3 regions of the Methylobacterium sp. Gmos3 genome follow, and region 3 is predicted to be linked to each of the others. Evidence: riboswitches for the same ligand, from Rfam matches in the RefSeq annotation. Region 3 holds a riboswitch; each other region holds the start of a gene.
The links. A riboswitch is a leader RNA that binds a small molecule or an ion and turns the genes downstream of it on or off. The one in region 3 is predicted to bind cobalamin.
Positions count from the first base shown of each region.

Region 1: linked by a shared signal. The riboswitch ahead of ACS5Q7_RS20265 (TonB-dependent receptor) and the one ahead of ACS5Q7_RS17610 (TonB-dependent receptor) in region 3 are both predicted to bind cobalamin.
Region 2: linked by a shared signal. The riboswitch ahead of ACS5Q7_RS05940 (CbtB domain-containing protein) and the one ahead of ACS5Q7_RS17610 (TonB-dependent receptor) in region 3 are both predicted to bind cobalamin.

Region 1 covers NZ_JBWJYL010000009.1:262,379-267,684, reverse strand. Annotated here, with positions in the region: gene ACS5Q7_RS20285 (GbsR/MarR family transcriptional regulator) at 1-331, opposite strand, end outside; gene ACS5Q7_RS20280 (DUF2474 domain-containing protein) at 366-497, opposite strand; gene cydB (cytochrome d ubiquinol oxidase subunit II) at 497-1,504, opposite strand; gene ACS5Q7_RS20270 (cytochrome ubiquinol oxidase subunit I) at 1,515-2,933, opposite strand; cobalamin riboswitch at 3,074-3,269, shown strand; gene ACS5Q7_RS20265 (TonB-dependent receptor) at 3,378-5,306, shown strand, end outside.
Region 2 covers NZ_JBWJYL010000002.1:500,401-505,706, reverse strand. Annotated here, with positions in the region: gene cobN (cobaltochelatase subunit CobN) at 1-638, opposite strand, end outside; gene cobW (cobalamin biosynthesis protein CobW) at 653-1,687, opposite strand; gene ACS5Q7_RS05950 (DUF1636 domain-containing protein) at 1,684-2,070, opposite strand; gene ACS5Q7_RS05945 (CbtA family protein) at 2,063-2,800, opposite strand; gene ACS5Q7_RS05940 (CbtB domain-containing protein) at 2,817-3,005, opposite strand; cobalamin riboswitch at 3,039-3,226, opposite strand; gene ACS5Q7_RS05935 (glycoside hydrolase family 44 protein) at 3,266-4,885, opposite strand; gene ACS5Q7_RS05930 (glycosyltransferase family 2 protein) at 4,882-5,306, opposite strand, start outside.
Region 3 covers NZ_JBWJYL010000008.1:78,948-84,253, forward strand. Annotated here, with positions in the region: gene ACS5Q7_RS17590 (ATP12 family chaperone protein) at 1-516, opposite strand, end outside; gene ACS5Q7_RS17595 (HAD-IA family hydrolase) at 559-1,209, opposite strand; gene ACS5Q7_RS17600 (hypothetical protein) at 1,223-1,597, opposite strand; gene ACS5Q7_RS17605 (RluA family pseudouridine synthase) at 1,719-3,023, opposite strand; cobalamin riboswitch at 3,126-3,324, shown strand; gene ACS5Q7_RS17610 (TonB-dependent receptor) at 3,558-5,306, shown strand, end outside.

The DNA.
Region 1 (5,306 bases), on a different contig from region 3:
TCGTCAGCGTCGGATCGATCTCACGCTTCTTGCGCTCCTCGACCAAGGTGCGGACGATCTGCCAGATGTCGTCCGGCGTGGAGAAGTAGTCGCGGCGGTCTCCGGGCATGTGCTGGAGCCGAACGAGCTTCCACGCCTGAAGCTCCTTGAGCCCCATGCTGACGTTCGAACGCGACAAGCCGAGGCGCGCGACGATCTCGTCGGCGTTGAGGGGGCGCTCGGCGACGAACAGCACGGCATAGATCTGCCCGACCGTGCGGTTGATGCCCCACCGGGAGCCCATCTCGCCGAAATGCAGGACGAAGGTCTGGACGAGGGGAGGAAGCTGCACGGAGGTTCCGCGTTCGAGGACCGGAGGGAAGCGCTCAGCCGGCCTTCAGCCAGATGCGCAGGACGAAGGCGACGAGGCCGAGGGCGAGGACGCTGCCGAGCCAGATCGCGGCGAGCCAGGCAAGGCGTTGCCAGAGTGGCCCCGGTTCGGTCGGGATCGGGCTCATCAGTGATACCCGTCCGCATCGACCTTCCCACGGAAGACCCAGTAGGAATAGCCGGTGTAGATCAGGATGATCGGGATCAAGACCGAGGCACCGACCAGGATGAAGGCCTGGCTGGCATGGGGAGCCGCCGCCTGCCAGATCGTGACGCGGCCGGGCACGACATCGGGGAACACGCTGATCCCGAGGCCGATGAACGAGAGCAGGAACAGCCCGAGCGAGATCAGGAACGGCCAGCGGTCCCGCCCGTCCTTGAGCGTGCGATGGAGAAGAAAAGCCGCGACCCCGACGAGCAACGGCACCTGCGTGGTGAGCAGGACGTTCGGCATCGCGAACCAGTTCTGCCAATACTTGCCTTCCAGGAACGGTGTCGCCGCGCTGACCACCGCGATGGCCAGCACCGTGGCGGCGGCGAGCGGCAGCGAGAGCCTGCGCGCACGCTCGTGGAGCGGCCCCTCGGTGCGCATCACCAGCCATGTCGCGCCGAGCAGCGCGTAGCCGCACACCAGCCCGATCCCCACCAGCACGCTGAAGGGCGAGAGCCAGTCCCACCAGCCGCCGGCATAGGCGCGTCCTTCGACCTTGATGCCTTGAAGCAGGGCCCCGAGCGCGATGCCCTGCGCCAGGGCCGCGACGACGGAGCCGCCGGTGAAGGCGACGTCCCAGAGGGAACGGTGACGGGGATCGCGCCAGCGAAACTCGAAGGCGACGCCGCGAAAGACGAGGCCGAGCAGCATCGCGATGATCGGCGCATAGAGAGCCGGCATGATGATGGCGTAGGCCAGCGGGAACACCGCGAACAGGCCGCCGCCGCCGAGGACGAGCCAGGTCTCGTTGCCGTCCCAGACGGGGGCGACGGAATTCATCGCGGTGTCGCGCTCCGGCCCCGGCCGAAAGGCCGGGAACAGGATGCCGATCCCGAGGTCGAAGCCGTCCATGACGATGTAGGCGAACACCGCGAAGGCGATGATCAGCGCCCAGACGACGGTGAGGTCGAGATTCTCGATCATCGGTGCGCCCTCACTCGGCCGGCTGCAGGGTACGGTCGGGACCGACCGAGGGCGCCGGGGTGATGCCGGCCGTCCGGATCGGCTTGCCGGGCTCGACGCCGCGCTCGCCCTGATGGGGGGCCTTCGCCATCAGTCGCAGGATGTAGAGGATGCCCATCGAGAACACCGCGAAGTAGATGACCACGAAGGCCGTGAGCGAGCCCGCCACCGCCGGCGCCGAGAGCGGCGAGGCCGACTCGGCCGTCCGCAGCAGGCCGTAGACGGTGAAGGGCTGGCGCCCGACCTCGGTGGTGATCCAGCCGGCGACCACGGCCACGAAGCCCGCCGGTCCCATCGCCACGGCGAAGCGGTGCAGGGGCGCCCACTCGTAGAGCCGGTGCTTGTACCGGGCCACGAGACTGACGAGGCCGAGCAGCAGCATCAGCATGCCGAGCGCGATCATTACCCGGAACGACCAGAACACCACCGGCACCGGGGGCCAGTTGGTCCGCGGCACGGAATCGAGTCCCTTCAGCGGGGCGTTCAGGTCGTGCTTGAGGATCAGCGAGGACAGCTTCGGGATCGAGACCTGATACTCCACCTTCCCGGTCTCCTGGTTCGGCAGGCCGAACAGGATCAGAGGCGCCCCATTGGGGTGGCTCTCGTAATGGCCTTCCATCGCCATCACCTTGGTCGGCTGGTGCTCCAGGGTGTTGAGCCCATGCGCGTCGCCGGCCAGGATCTGGAGGGGGGCGACGAGCGCCGCCATCCACATCGCCATGGAGAACATCGTCCGTGCGCCGAGGTTGAAGCGGTCGCGCAGGAGGTGCCACGCGCCGACGGCGCCGACGACGAGGGACGTCGTGAGATAGGCGGCGAGCACCATGTGGACGAGGCGGTAGGGGAAGGACGGGTTGAAGACGACCGCCCACCAATCCTCCGGCACGAACTGACCGGCGGCGTTGACGCCGTAGCCCTGCGGCGTCTGCATCCACGAGTTCACCGACAGGATCCAGAAGGCGGAGAAGAAGGTCCCGAAGGCCACGGCCAGGGTGGCGAGGAAGTGGAGGCGCGGCCCGACCTTCCGCATGCCGAACAGCATCACGCCGAGGAAGCCGGCCTCGAGGAAGAAGGCGGAGAGCACCTCGTAGGCCATCAATGGCCCGAGGACCGGCCCGGTCTTGTCCGAGAACACCGACCAGTTGGTCCCGAACTGGTAGGACATCACCAGCCCCGAGACGACGCCCATCGCGAAGGCGATGGCGAAGATTTTGATCCAGTACTTGAACAGATCCATGAAGACCTGCCGACCGGTCGCGAGCCACAACCCTTCGAGGACCGCGAGGAAGCTCGCGAGGCCGATCGAGAAGACCGGGAAGATGATGTGGAAGGCGACCGTGAAGCCGAATTGCGCGCGGGCCAGCACGAGGGCGTCGATGTCGGACAGCATGGAGAAACTCCGGGCGCTCTTGGCCTTCCCGCTTTATTGCATTTTCAGGAATTCTTGAAAAGAGAGAAATGCGGGCGGCCAGTCCCGAGGCGGCTGAGGATCCACCCGGCCTCGGGCCTTGACGTTCGACCGATGCTGACTGTTAAGCTGTCGCTGACGGTTCCCCTCGGGGATCAAAAGGGAACGCGGTGAGGGGCAACCCGAAGCCGCGGCTGCCCCCGCAACTGTAAGCGGCGAGCCCAGCACCACCGCGTCACTGGATGAGTATCATCCGGGAAGACGGTGCCAGGGCGGCGACCCGTGAGCCAGGAGACCTGCCGTCAGTCGTGGTCACACGCGAAACGCGTCGGGCGGGGTGTCCTGGCGGGTGTCGAAGCGCTGGGTCTCGGCCGAGCGCGGCGATGTCATTCGCGGTGACGTGCCACTGTCGCCCTCGAGGCCTTCGTGTCCCGTCTCTCCATTCGCGCCCTCGTCGCGCTGTCCGGATGTAGCTTCGCCGCGCTGGCCACCGCCACGCACGCCCAAGACCGAGCCGTCCAGGCTGCGACGACGTCGGAAACGACGCTGGAAGAGATCTCGGTCACCACGGATGCGGCGCCCGCGAAGCCGCAAACCGTACCTGCCGCGAGCGCCGGCTACGTCGGCGGCGTCACCGGGATCGGCGGCTCCCTGCTCACGGTCGACTCGGCCAGCGCCGGGATCCTGACCGGGGCGCAGGTCAACAACCGGCCGGTGACGCGCCCCGGCGAAGTGCTGGAGGCGGTGCCGGGCCTCATCGTCACGCAGCATTCCGGCGAGGGCAAAGCCAACCAGTTCTTCCTGCGCGGCTTCAACCTCGACCACGGCACCGACATCGCCCTTTTCCTCGACGGCATGCCGCTGAACATGCGGACCCACGCCCACGGCCAGGGCTACGCCGACATCAACTTCCTCATTCCCGAGCTCGTCGGGGCGGTGGAGTTCCACAAGGGGCCGTACTTCGTCCGCGACGGCGATTTCGCCTCCGCCGGCTCGGTGCGGATCGACTACCTCGACAGCACGCCCAAGAACCTCGCCCTCACGTCGATCGGGAGCTTCGGCTACAAGCGCGCCCTCAACATCGTCTCGGCGCCGCTCGGCGAGGGCAACCTCCTGCTCGCCGCCGATGCGCAGCTCTACGACGGGCCGTGGGTCGTGCCGGATGCCCTGCGCAAGATCAGCACGGTGGCCCGCTACAGCCAGGGCACGGCGCTGGACGGGTTCTCCGTCACCGGCATGGCCTACGCCGCCCGATGGACGGCGACCAACCAAGTCCCCGAGCGCGCCATCGTCTCCGGGCTGATCGGCCGGTACGGCACGCTCAATTCGACCGACGGGGGCGATACCTCGCGGTTCTCGCTCTCCGGCAGGTTCAGCGCGACGGACGACACCGGCGTGACGCGAGCCTCGGCCTACGTGATCCGCTCGCAGCTCAACCTGTTCAACGATTTCACCTATTTTCTCAACGACCCGGTCAACGGCGACCAGTTCCACCAGCTCGACCAGCGCATCCTCGGCGGCGGCGAGGCGCTGCACATCTTCCAAGGCGACCTGTTCGGGATGCCGATGGAGAACGAGATCGGCGTCCAGACCCGCACGGACTCGATCCGGGTCGGCCTGTTCAACACGACCAACCGGCAATACCGCTCCGGCATTCTCGATGATCGGGTGCTGGAGACGAGCGGGGCATTCTACTTCGACAACCGCGTGCGCTGGACAGACTGGCTGCGCACCAGCCTCGGCTTCCGCGCGGACGGCTACTACGCCAGCGTCGTCTCGGACACGCCGGCCAATTCCGGCAAGGCGCGGGACGCCATCGTCAACCCGAAGCTCGGGCTCGTGCTCGGCCCGTGGTTCGACACCGAACTCTACGTGAATTACGGCGGCGGCTTCCACTCGAACGACGTGCGCGGCGTGACCGCCACCGTCGATCCGACGTCTTCGCTGTTCAACACCACCCGCTCGCCCTTCCTCGTGCCCTCGACGGGCTACGAGATCGGCCTGCGCAATCGCTCCATCGCCGGTCTTGAGACGAGCGTCGCCCTGTTCCGGCTCGATTTCGCCTCCGAAAACCTGTTCCAGGGCGATACCGGGACGACGGAGCCGAGCCGCCCGACCCGCCGCTTCGGCGTCGAGTGGACGAACCGCTATGCGGTGACGCCCTGGCTCTCGCTCGAAGGCGACATGACGATCACCAATGCCCGCTTCTCGGACTACGACCCCGTGGGCAACCGGGTGCCGGAGGCCCCCACCACCATCGCCTCGGCGGGAATCACCTTCGGCGAGTCGCTTGGGTGGTTCGGCAGCCTGCGCTTCCGCTATTTCGGGCCGCGCCCGCTGATCGAGGACAACTCG
Region 2 (5,306 bases), on a different contig from region 3:
GCTTCCCTGGATTGCTTCGCTTCGCTCGCAATGACGGTGGGCAACGGCACGGCACTCCGGCCTGCCGCAAGAGCCGTGTCTACCGCCACCGGCCCGCAGCCGGGGCACCATGCGAACCCCCTCGGCAGCGGCTGGGGCGGGTCCACCGGGCCGCCGCCGTCGAGATGGGCCGCGAGGCGGCGGAACAGACGGCGCAGGTTAACGGGGCCGCCGGCCCGGAAGTAACCATCCAAGTCCTCGGCCAAGGCGGCGTCGGTGCTGAAAGCGGCGAGGCGCGGATCGGGCCGGTCGTCCCCCGGCAGCACCGCGAGCACCACGCCATGCGCCCGCGCGGCCTGCGCGCAGCGCTCGATGCCGTAGCGCCAGTAATCGAGCCCGCCGAGGCAGCGGATCACCACCGCGCGGGCGCGGGCGACGACCTTCTCCACATAGAGGTCGACGGAGAGCGGATGCCGCAGCTTGGCGAGCTTCGCGAGCCGCAGCGAGGGCAGGTCCGGCATCGCGGCATGCGCGCGCGCGAGGCCGGCGAGGTCGCTGTCCGTGAAGGACAGGATCACGAGGTCGCCCGGCTCCTGGCCGAGATCGATCGCCGCCTCGCCCTCGTCGAGGGAGACCGTATCGACGCGCAGGAGGTGCATGGCGCCTCCTCGGCTTATCCCGCCAGGGCGCTGGCGACGGCGTTCTGGTCGAAACCCTTCAGGCCGATCACCACGAGGCGCCCGTCACGGGCCTCGCCCGCGCGCCACGGCCGGTCGAAATGGTGCGACACCCGGCGGCCGACGCCCTGCACCACGAGGCGCATCGGCTTGCCCTCGACTTCCACGAAGCCCTTGATCCGCAGCACGCCCTCGGTCTCGGCCGCCTTCTCGACGCGCGCGGCGAGGTCGCCCGCCGTCACGGCGGCGCGGACCGGCAGCGCCACGGTCTCGAAGTCGTCGTGGTCGTGGTCCTCGCCCTCGCCGTGATGCGAGGGGCGGTTGGCGAGGTCGTCCTCGGCCGCCGCGCCGAGGCCGAGCAGCACGCGCGGGTCGATGACGCCGTTGGCGGTCTCCACCACCTTTACGGCGCGGGGCAGATGGCCCTGCACCTCGGCCCGCACCTTGGCGAGGCCGTCGGCATCCATCAGGTCGGTCTTGTTCAGCACCACGAGGTCGGCGCAGAGGAGCTGATCCTCGAACACCTCTTCCAGCGGGTTGTCGTGATCGACGGAGGTGTCGGCCGCCCGCTGGGCGGCCAGCGCCTCCGGGTCCTCGGCGAAGGCGCCGGTCGCGATCGCCGGGCCGTCCACCACCGCCACCACGCCGTCGACGGTCACGCGCGAGCGGATCGCCGGCCACTGGAACGCCTGGACGAGGGGCTTCGGCAAAGCGAGGCCGGAGGTCTCGATCAGGATGTGCTCCGGCGGCTCGGCGCGAGAGAGCAGAGTTTCCAGCGCCGGCACGAAATCGTCCGCCACGGTGCAGCAGATGCAGCCGTTCGGCAGCTCGACGATGGAATCCTCGGTGCAGCCCTCGATGCCGCAGGCGGCGAGGAACGAGCGGTCGAAGCCGACATCGCCGAACTCGTTGACGAGGATCGCGAGCTTGCGGCCCTTCGCGTTCTCCACGACGTGGCGGACGAGGGTCGTCTTGCCGGCGCCGAGGAAGCCGGTGACGATCGTGCAGGGGATCTTGGCGACGATGGTCATTCGGCGGCCTCGGGGATGGGGGGCAGAGGGGGAAACGGCGGGATACGGGCGATCACGCCCGAGCGGAATTCCTTCGGGCGCTCCCGCCAGGGGACGATCCCGTCCGGGGTGCCGTCATACGCCTTGAGGCCGTCGAGGATGGTGGTCGCGGCAGCTTCCGCGTCGAGGTCGCCGTAGACGTAGGTCCAGCGGCCGGCCGACGCGACGGCCACCGTGCAGGGCCGCTTGCAGACCGAGAGGCATTCCACCGGCTCGACGCGCAGGCCCTCGGCCCGTCGCGCCAATTCGGCATGGAGGCGCGCCCCGGCGCGGGGGCCCTCCGGGTCGTCGCCCTCGCGCTTGCACGTGGTGCAGACGTAGAGGATCGTGCCGGCCTCAGGCATGGCGGCGCCTCGCCGGGCCGACATTCTGCCATGCCCAGCCGAAGCCGAGACCGATCATCACCCAGAACACCGCGCCGATGGCGAGGGATCGGGCCGCGAACTGCGCCGCGAGGGCGGCCGGCAGTTCCGAGGCGCCGTCGGGGGGCTGCGGCGCTCCGGCGATATGGGGCGCGACGATCAGCACGAGCCCGCCCAGGATGGCGATGAACGAGCGGCGCAGGCCGATGAGGTAGAGGCCCATCGCCGTCGCGGCGGCGGTCATCACCCACCATGCCTGCCGCGCCAGCAGCGGCGCCGCCTCCTGCCCCGGCAATTCCGGCGGCAGGCCGAGGGAGGGCGCCAGGGAGACGCTGGCGAAGCCGGCCAGCGCGAAGGCGAGGCCGGTCTGCAAGGTCGGCTCCCGGCCGCAGGCGATCAGCACCGCGCCGAGCATCAGGGCGTAGCCCACGCCGCCGACGAGGGTCGCGAGGCCGGTGAAGGCCATGCGCTGGATGCCGGGGGCGGGTTGCCATTCCGGCGCCGCATCGGGCGCCGCGTGGTCGTGGCCCGCATGGGCGAGCACGATCGGCAGGGCGGGCGGCAGGGCCTGCGCCGCGCGGCTGGGCTCCCGCTGCTCGTACTTCTCCGCCTCAATGATGAGGGGCGAGGTCAAGGCGAGTTGCAGCCCCGTGGCGACGACGGCCGCGAGGAAGCCGGCGGCCAGCGCCGCCGACAGAAGGCGAAGGATCATTCCTGGCGCGTTCGCGTCAGTGGCAGGGGAAGTTCTGGGCGTGCCGGAAATCGTGCGCCGCGTTGTGGAGCGCGATGGCCGGCGAGAAGCCCGCCATGAACACGAGGCTGAGGCCGAGGAACGCCGCCAGCGCGGCCGCCATCAGGCGCTCGTTGGCGCGGGTGGCGACGGGGGCAAAGGACGAGGACTGCGTCGTGGTCGTCATCTGGGCTCTCCAGCCGCCCCACCGGCGGCGTTGCGAAAAGTCGGGATGACGGCAGGTCTCCTGGCTCGCGGCTCGGCGCGCCCGCCGCCTTCCCGGATCGCTCCGGTGGCTGTTGGCAGACGCTCGCCGCTTACAGTTGCGGGGGCAGCCGCGGGTTCGGGCAGACCCTCACCGCGTTCCCTTTTCACCCCTCTCGGGGCACCGTCATCCGCCCTGTGTAGACGGAGTCCGTTCCCGGCACAACGGCGACGAAAGTCCGATCAGGCGGGGGCGACCACGCAATGCCGGGCCGAGCGCGCCGGCAGCATCAGGCGCAGGGTGCCCCCGGAGACCGGCTCGGGCGCACCCATCGCGGTCATCTCGGGATGGCGGGCGTCGAAGCCGTACTGCGTGAGACGGGAGGCCGGCAGGGGCCGCTCGAAGACGATCTCCACCGGCTGCGGCTCGGCCGCGCGGTTGATCGCCACGAGGTGCAGACGCCCTCCGTCGGTGCCGGCCCGGACCGTCAGCGCCTCGGGGCGCGCGGCCTCGACGGGCAGGGTGTTGTCGGGGAAGCGCCCGCCTTGGCCGTCGTAGTTCCGGTAGAGCCGGAAGGCCGTTCCGAGCCAGTCGGCGAGCGCCCCCCAATGGGCGGCGAGCAGCATGTCCGGCCGGGCGAAGCGTGCGAGGGCGTCGGCGAGGGCGAGGCCGGAGGCGAGTTGCCCCGCGCCGCCGTAATTGTACTCCGTCACGGCGATGCGGGTGCCGGGGAAGTTCGCCGCCGTCAGCCGTTCGAGGCTCGGCAGCAGCGGCAGGGCGAGGCCGCCCTCGTTCGACACTGGCAGAGCCTGAGACACCCAGCTCGCCTCGCGAAAGCCCGGCTCGGTGAGGGAGCGCGGTGCGTCGAGCAACGGCCCGGCCAGCACAGGGTCCTCCGTGCGGAACAGGTTGCCCCGCGTGCTGAATGGATACCAATGCACGTCGAGGACATCGAGCAGGCGCTTGCCTTCGCGCTCCGAGGCGAGGCGGAAGGCGTCGAGATAGGCGGCGAGGAAGCTGCCGTGGTGCCGGTAGGCGTTCCAATCGGGGGCGTTCTGCAGGTTCACCATCCCCGTGGCGCCCCAACTCGCCGGGCCGATCACCCAGGCTTCGGGATCGATGGCCTTGATCGCCCGCGCCGCCTTGATCGACCGGGCGAGCAGGTCCGCGATCCGCACGGGCGCCCGCACGATGCGCGGGTGCTGCGTCGCCCAAAGGCCGGGCTCGTTGTCGAGGATGTAGCCGCGGATGCCGGTGGCGCCGGAGGCTGGGCCGTAGCGGGCGACGAGCCGCGCCAGGAGGTGCGGGATATCGGCGACGCGCGGGTCCACGGGCGCGGAGGCCGCGCGCCGTCCCTCCCACGAGACCGGCACGAAGCGCCGGGAGGGGGCGGCTTGATCGGCCGGGACGGGTCCGTCCTTGTCCGCCGCGACGAAACTCACGAGCGGCAGGGTGACGATGCTGCGCGCGCCCATCGCCAGCGACGCGCCGTGCATCGCCGCGATCACCGCGCCGGGGACGCCGCGCTCGGCGGGGGGGAGGCCGAGGCTCTGGCTCAGGAAATCGCCGTTCGCCTGCTGCCAGTCCTTGCCGGCGTTGCAGGCATTGCTGGTCCAGTTGTAGCTCGTGGCGAAGTTGCCGCCGAAACGGCGGAGCGTGACGCCGGCCGCCCGGTCAAGCTCCGCCGAGGGCGGGCCGCCGTCGAGGGTGCCGATCTCGCCAGAGCCGTAGATCAGCGGGCTCACCGCCACCGGAGCGGCGCCGTTGCGCACCCGCACGCTCAGCGGCTCGCCGGCGCGGGACGCACCGGCCCAGATCGTCGCCCCGGCGCCCGCGAGCAGCGCCCGGCGGCTCGGCCTCACGAGACCAGTCCGGACCCGTAGAGCGAGCCCCGGAAGCGGGTCATCCAGAACACCTTGCCGAGCCCGCCGCAGGCCGCGATCCGGTGGTGGCGCGCGGCGGGCGGGTTGATCGGCTTCAGGAGCACGGCCAGCGTCCCCGAGATGATCGCCTGCGCGACGCCGACCAGCATCCAGCGGACAACCTCCACGCGGCGACGGGGATAGGCCATCTCGTGCACGAAGGTGCGGATCTGCCCGCTGAGGAAGCGGCGGCGGCGGACATAGGCCCAGTCGAGCCGGCGCGGAGGCACCCATTCGGTCACTTCGGCCCCGGCCGCCCAGCCGAAGCGGCGCCCCTCGTGGACGAGGCGCTGGAGGAACAGGCTGTCTTCGCCGCCGATGCTGTTCAGCCTCTCCTCGAACGGGCCGCCCGGACCCGCGC
Region 3 (5,306 bases):
AGGCGGCTGCGCGACGTGCATCACGCCCTCGCTGAGGATGATCCGGGCGCCGAATGCCTCGTAGGCCCATTCCAGAACCGGATCCCACGCCTGTCCCTGCGCGGTCACGAGCCGGTCCGGTTCGGCGGCGCGATAGGCGAGGAGGTCGGTCTGGGCGTAGGCGCAGAGATCGTCGGCCACGGCATCGAGGCGGTGCGTCACCCCGTCGATCGCCGTGTTGGCGAGCCGGGTGAGGGGCATCATCGCCGGATCGATCTGCGTCTCCTGCGCACCCCATTCCGCCGCGACGGCCTCGGCCAGCGCCTGCGAGGGCAGCATCAGGGGGTTGCGGGCCGGGGTGTTGGCGGACCGCCCGTCGAGGGTCAGGCGGAAGCCGCCCTCGGCCGGGGCTAAGCCGGCTTCCTTATAGAACCGGCGGGGGAGGGCGGGTTTGGCACCCGACCGTGCGGCCCGCATTGGATCGGGCCGGGCCTCGTCGCCCGGTTCGCCGAGCCAGTCTCGCGTCACGTCGCTCATGGGCGTGCACATAGGCGTTTCACCGCCCGCGCGCGAGGGGGTTCAGGCGAGGCCGAGCAGGGGTTCCAGCGCGGCGGCGCTCTCCACCACCGTCACCGCCCCGGCGCGAAGCAGGGTGCCCGGCGCGTGGTAGCCCCAGGCGACCCCGATGGGCGCGACGCCCGCCGCCACCGCCATGCCGATGTCGTAGGTCGTGTCGCCGATCATCACCGTGCCGTCGGGGCCGGTGCCGGCGTCCTTCATGGCCTGATGCAGCATGGCGGGATCGGGCTTCGAGGGCGCGTCGTCCGCCGTCTGCGTCGTGACGAAGCGGCCCTCCCAGCCGTAGTGCTCGATCAGCCGGTCCACGCCCCGGCGCGACTTGCCCGTCGCGATGCCGAGCATCACCCCCGGATTCGCCTGAAGCCGGTCGAGCAGGTCGGCCATGCCGGGAAACAGCGGCTCCTCGTAATCGGGGTCCAGGCGCAGGCGGTTGTAGGCGAGCTTGTAGGCTTCTGAGAGTTCGGCCACCGGCCCGTCCTCGCCGACGAGGCGGCGAAACGCCTGCGGCAGTGACAGCCCGACCACCGACAGGGCGATGCGCCGCTCCGGCGCGGGCAGGCCGACTTCGGCGAAGGCGACGCCCTGCGCGGCGACGATCAGGTGCTGGCTGTCGACGAGGGTGCCGTCCACGTCGAAGACGACGAGCCTCATCGGCAGCCCCATCTCATGGCTTGCGGACCGGCGCCGGCGCGGGGGCGGGCGCCTGCTGCTGCTGCGGATGGCGGGTGCGCTCGTAGCCGAGGCGGCAGCGAATGAGGAAACGGCGGCGCTTGCCGCCGCGCAGGCCGCGCTGGTGCGAGGCCCGGTTGCAGGCGGCGTAGGAGCGCCGCCGCTTGTCGCGTCCGACGGATACAGCCGCTCCGGCGGGCCGCGCCTCGGCGCGGGCGGCGGGCGCTTCCGCCTTCGGGGCCTCCGCCTTCGGAGCTTCCGGCTTGGCCGCCGGCTTCTGCGGGGCTGATGCGCCATCGCCCTGCGCGGCGTGCGCGAGGGGCGCCGTCAGGCACAGGGCGGCGAGGCAGGCCAAAGTCGCGAGCTTCATGTCCCAGGGTCTCGACCGTCGGATGTCCCGGCAGGCAGGCGCGCGGCCGAGCACAGCAGCATATGAGGCAGGCGGCGCGGTTGCCAAGGCTTGGCCGCCCGCCGGAGGGATGCGGGCGCGTTCAATCTTCGGGCGCGTCGACCACCGGATCGTAGCGGCCGGCATCGAAGCCGAGCAGATTCCAGCTCTGCAACATGTGCTGCGGCAGCGGCGCGCTCACGTCCACCGGCTTCCCGGTGCGCGGATGCGGGATCACGATCCGGCGCGCCAGGAGGTGCAGGCGGTTCTGGATGCCGCCGGGCAGCTCCCAGTTTTCGACCGAGAAGTATTTCGGATCGCCGACGATGGGATGGCCGATATGGGCCGCGTGGGCGCGCAACTGGTGCGTGCGCCCCGTGACCGGCTTGAACGACAGCCAGGACAGCTTCTGCGCCACCTGATCGACCGTGGCGTAGTAGGTGAGCGCGTGGCTCGCACCCTCATCGCCGTGCTTGGCGATCCGCATCCGCGCGTCGGCATCGGTGGGCTCGTCCTTGGCGAGATAGGTCGACACCCGGCCCTGCTTGACGCGCGGCACCCCGGCGCAGAGCGCCCAGTAGATCTTGCGGGCGTTGCGCGAGCGGAAGCTCTTGGCCAGGGTCGAGGCGGCGAGCCGCGTCTTCGCGATGATGAGGCAGCCCGCCGTGTCCTTGTCGAGCCGGTGGACGAGGCGGGGCTTCTGCCCATCCGGTCCGATCAGCGATTCGAGAAGGCCATCGACGTGGCGGACGGTGCCCGAACCGCCCTGCACGGCGAGGCCGAAGGGCTTGTTCAGCACCATCATCTCCGCATCCTCATAGAGGATGAGGCTCTTCAGGAAGGCGGCATCGTCCGAATCGCGAGCGGCGCTGCGCGGGCGGTCGTTCGGCTGGTCGAGGCGCAGCGGCGGCACGCGCACGCTCATCCCCGGCTCAAGCCGGTCGTTCGGCTTCGCGCGCTTGCCATCGACGCGCAGCTCGCCCTTGCGGACGATGCTCTGAACGCGGGTAAAGGGCAGTTGCGGGAACCGCACCGTGAGGAAGCGGTCGATGCGCATCCCGGCCTCGTCCGCCTCCACCGTCAGCGTCTGCACGCCGGAGGCGAGGGTCGCCGAGGCTTCGGCGCGCTGCTCCCGCTTGCTCGGGCCGGGGGGAGGGGCCACGGGCTCGGGCTTCGGTTTGGGCTTACGCGGCTCGCGCGGCTCCGGCGCAGCCGCTGGGATCCACGGCGAGCGCTCGCTCGAATCGTCGCCACGGGCGCGGGCGGCGCGCTCGGCGGCATCGTGGGCGCTGGTGCGCGGGCCGGTGCGGGCGCGGTTGGCGCCGAAGGGCGGCTTGCGGCCCGGCCGTCCATCGGGGCGGCCAGTGCCGCCGGAAGGGCCGCCGCGGCGGGGAGGTCGTGTGGTCATGATCTTCCTGGAATGCCCGCCGCATAGCATCGCTGGCCGCACCCGGCAAAGCCTTCGCCCGGGATAGCACCCTCGCGCGCGTTGACGCCGGCCCGCCCCGTCGCCTAGCTTGGCCGTGACGGTTCCCCTTCCGGGGATCAAAAGGGAACGCGGTGAGGGGCAACCCGAAGCCGCGGCTGCCCCCGCAACTGTAAGCGGCGAGCTTTTCCACCATTCACGTCACTGGGCCAGTCCGCCCGGGAAGACGGTGGAACGGCGACGACCCGTGAGCCAGGAGACCTGCCTTCAGCCGTGGTCACACGCGAAACGCGCCGGGCGGGGTGTCCTGGCGGGTGTCGACGCAGCGCCTTCAGCGGCGCTGCCGAGGCCTCGTTCGCGGTGACGTGCCACAGCAGCGCGCCCGCGTCCGCCATGCCCGCATTCCAGCCATCCGCCAAGGTTCTGCCCAAGCCTTCGCGACAGGCTAGACATGTAATGTTGTTACATTGCATTTGGGGTGAGGCCGGCATCCGCCGCGCCGGAGTCCGTCCATCGATGTCCGTTTCCCGTTCCAGACGCCGCCTCTTGGCTCTTGTCGCCCCCCTCGCCATCGTGTCCCCCGCCTCGGCGCAGGAGGCCGTGACCCTCGATCAATTGTCCGTCGAAGGGGAGGGCGAGGTGAGCCTCACCCGCGCCTCGCCCACCGGCCTCAACCTGCGCACCCCGGACCGCACGGCGAGCCGACTTGGCCTGACGCCCCTCGAAACGCCGGCCAGCGTCGATATCGTCTCCGGCGAAACCGCGCGGCTGCGCGGCCAGGACACCATCGCCGAGGCGGTGACACAGGACGCCACCGGCATCACCACCATCGCCTCGCCCGGCAACGGCAACGGCGCCTTCACCAGCCGGGGCTTTGCCGGGCCGAACTCGATCCAGCAGCTTTATGACGGCACGCGCTTCTACGTCGGCGCCGGCACGGTGACGTTCCCGTTCGATACGTGGAACGTCGAGCGCATCGAGGTTCTGCGCGGCCCGTCCTCCGTGCTCTACGGCGATGGGGCCATCGGCGGCATCATCAACGTCGTGCCGAAGAAGCCGACCTTCGTGCCCATCAACACCGCGCGGGCGGTGGTCGGCTCGGACGGGATCGCCCGGCTCGCCCTCGATTCGGGCGGCGGCATCGCGCAGGCCGAATACGGCGACACCTTCGCCTACCGGCTCAACGTCAGCGGCAACCGGGCGGATGGCTGGCTCAATCAGGCGGGTGACTTCCGCAACCTCGCGGTGTCGGCGGCCCTGCTGTTCCGGCCGAGCCCCGACCTCGCCATCACCCTCTCGCACGACCTCGGCTATCAGGAGCCGATGCGCTACTGGGGCACCCCGCTGGTCGAGGGCCGGATCCCGGATCTGATCCGGTTCAACAACTACAACGTCCGCGATCCGAAGATCACCTGGGCCGACAACTGGACCGCGCTGAAGACCGAATGGTCGCCCACCGCCGACATCACCATCCGCAACACGGCCTACAGGCTCACGAGCCGTCGCCACTGGCTGGATGTCGAGCAATACGCGTTCAACCGGGGCACCGGCCTCGTCGACCGCTCCGATTACCTGGAAATCTACCACAATCAGGAGCAGGTCGGTAACCGCCTGGACGCCACGTTCCGGGGCGCCCTGTTCGGGCGGCCGAACGATTTCTCGGCGGGCTTCGATGTGAACCACATCGACTTCCGGCACACGAACAACTTCTACTTCGACCAGACCACGAGCGTGCCCCTCACCGGCTACGATCCCGGCCTGTTCCCGCAGAACGGCCGGGCGATCCCGGCCTATGCCACGCAGACCAATCAGGCCTCGTTCTTCGCCGAGGACAGGCTGGTCCTCACCGACAAGCTGTCGTTCCTGACCGGCGCGCGCCTCGACCTGCCGACGCTGCACCGAGAGGACCTCCAGACCGGCGCGCAGTTCGACCGCAGCTTCCAGGCGCTCGGCTACCGGTTCGGCCTCGTCTACAACCCGACCCCCGACAGCGCCCTCTACGCGCAATACAGCTACGCCACCGATCCGGTGGGGAGCCTCATCACGCTGTCGCAGTCGCTCGCCGGCTTCAAGCTCGCGACCGGCGACCAGATCGAGGTCGGCGCCAAGGGGCTGGCCTTCGACGGCGCCCTCGAATGGACGCTTGCCGGCTACCGCATCGTGAAGGACAACCTGATCTCGCGCCTGCCCGGCTCGTCGGCGGTCGGCGTGCAGGTGGGGAGCCAATCCTCGCAGGGCGTCGAGCTGGCGCTGGGCTGGCGGTTC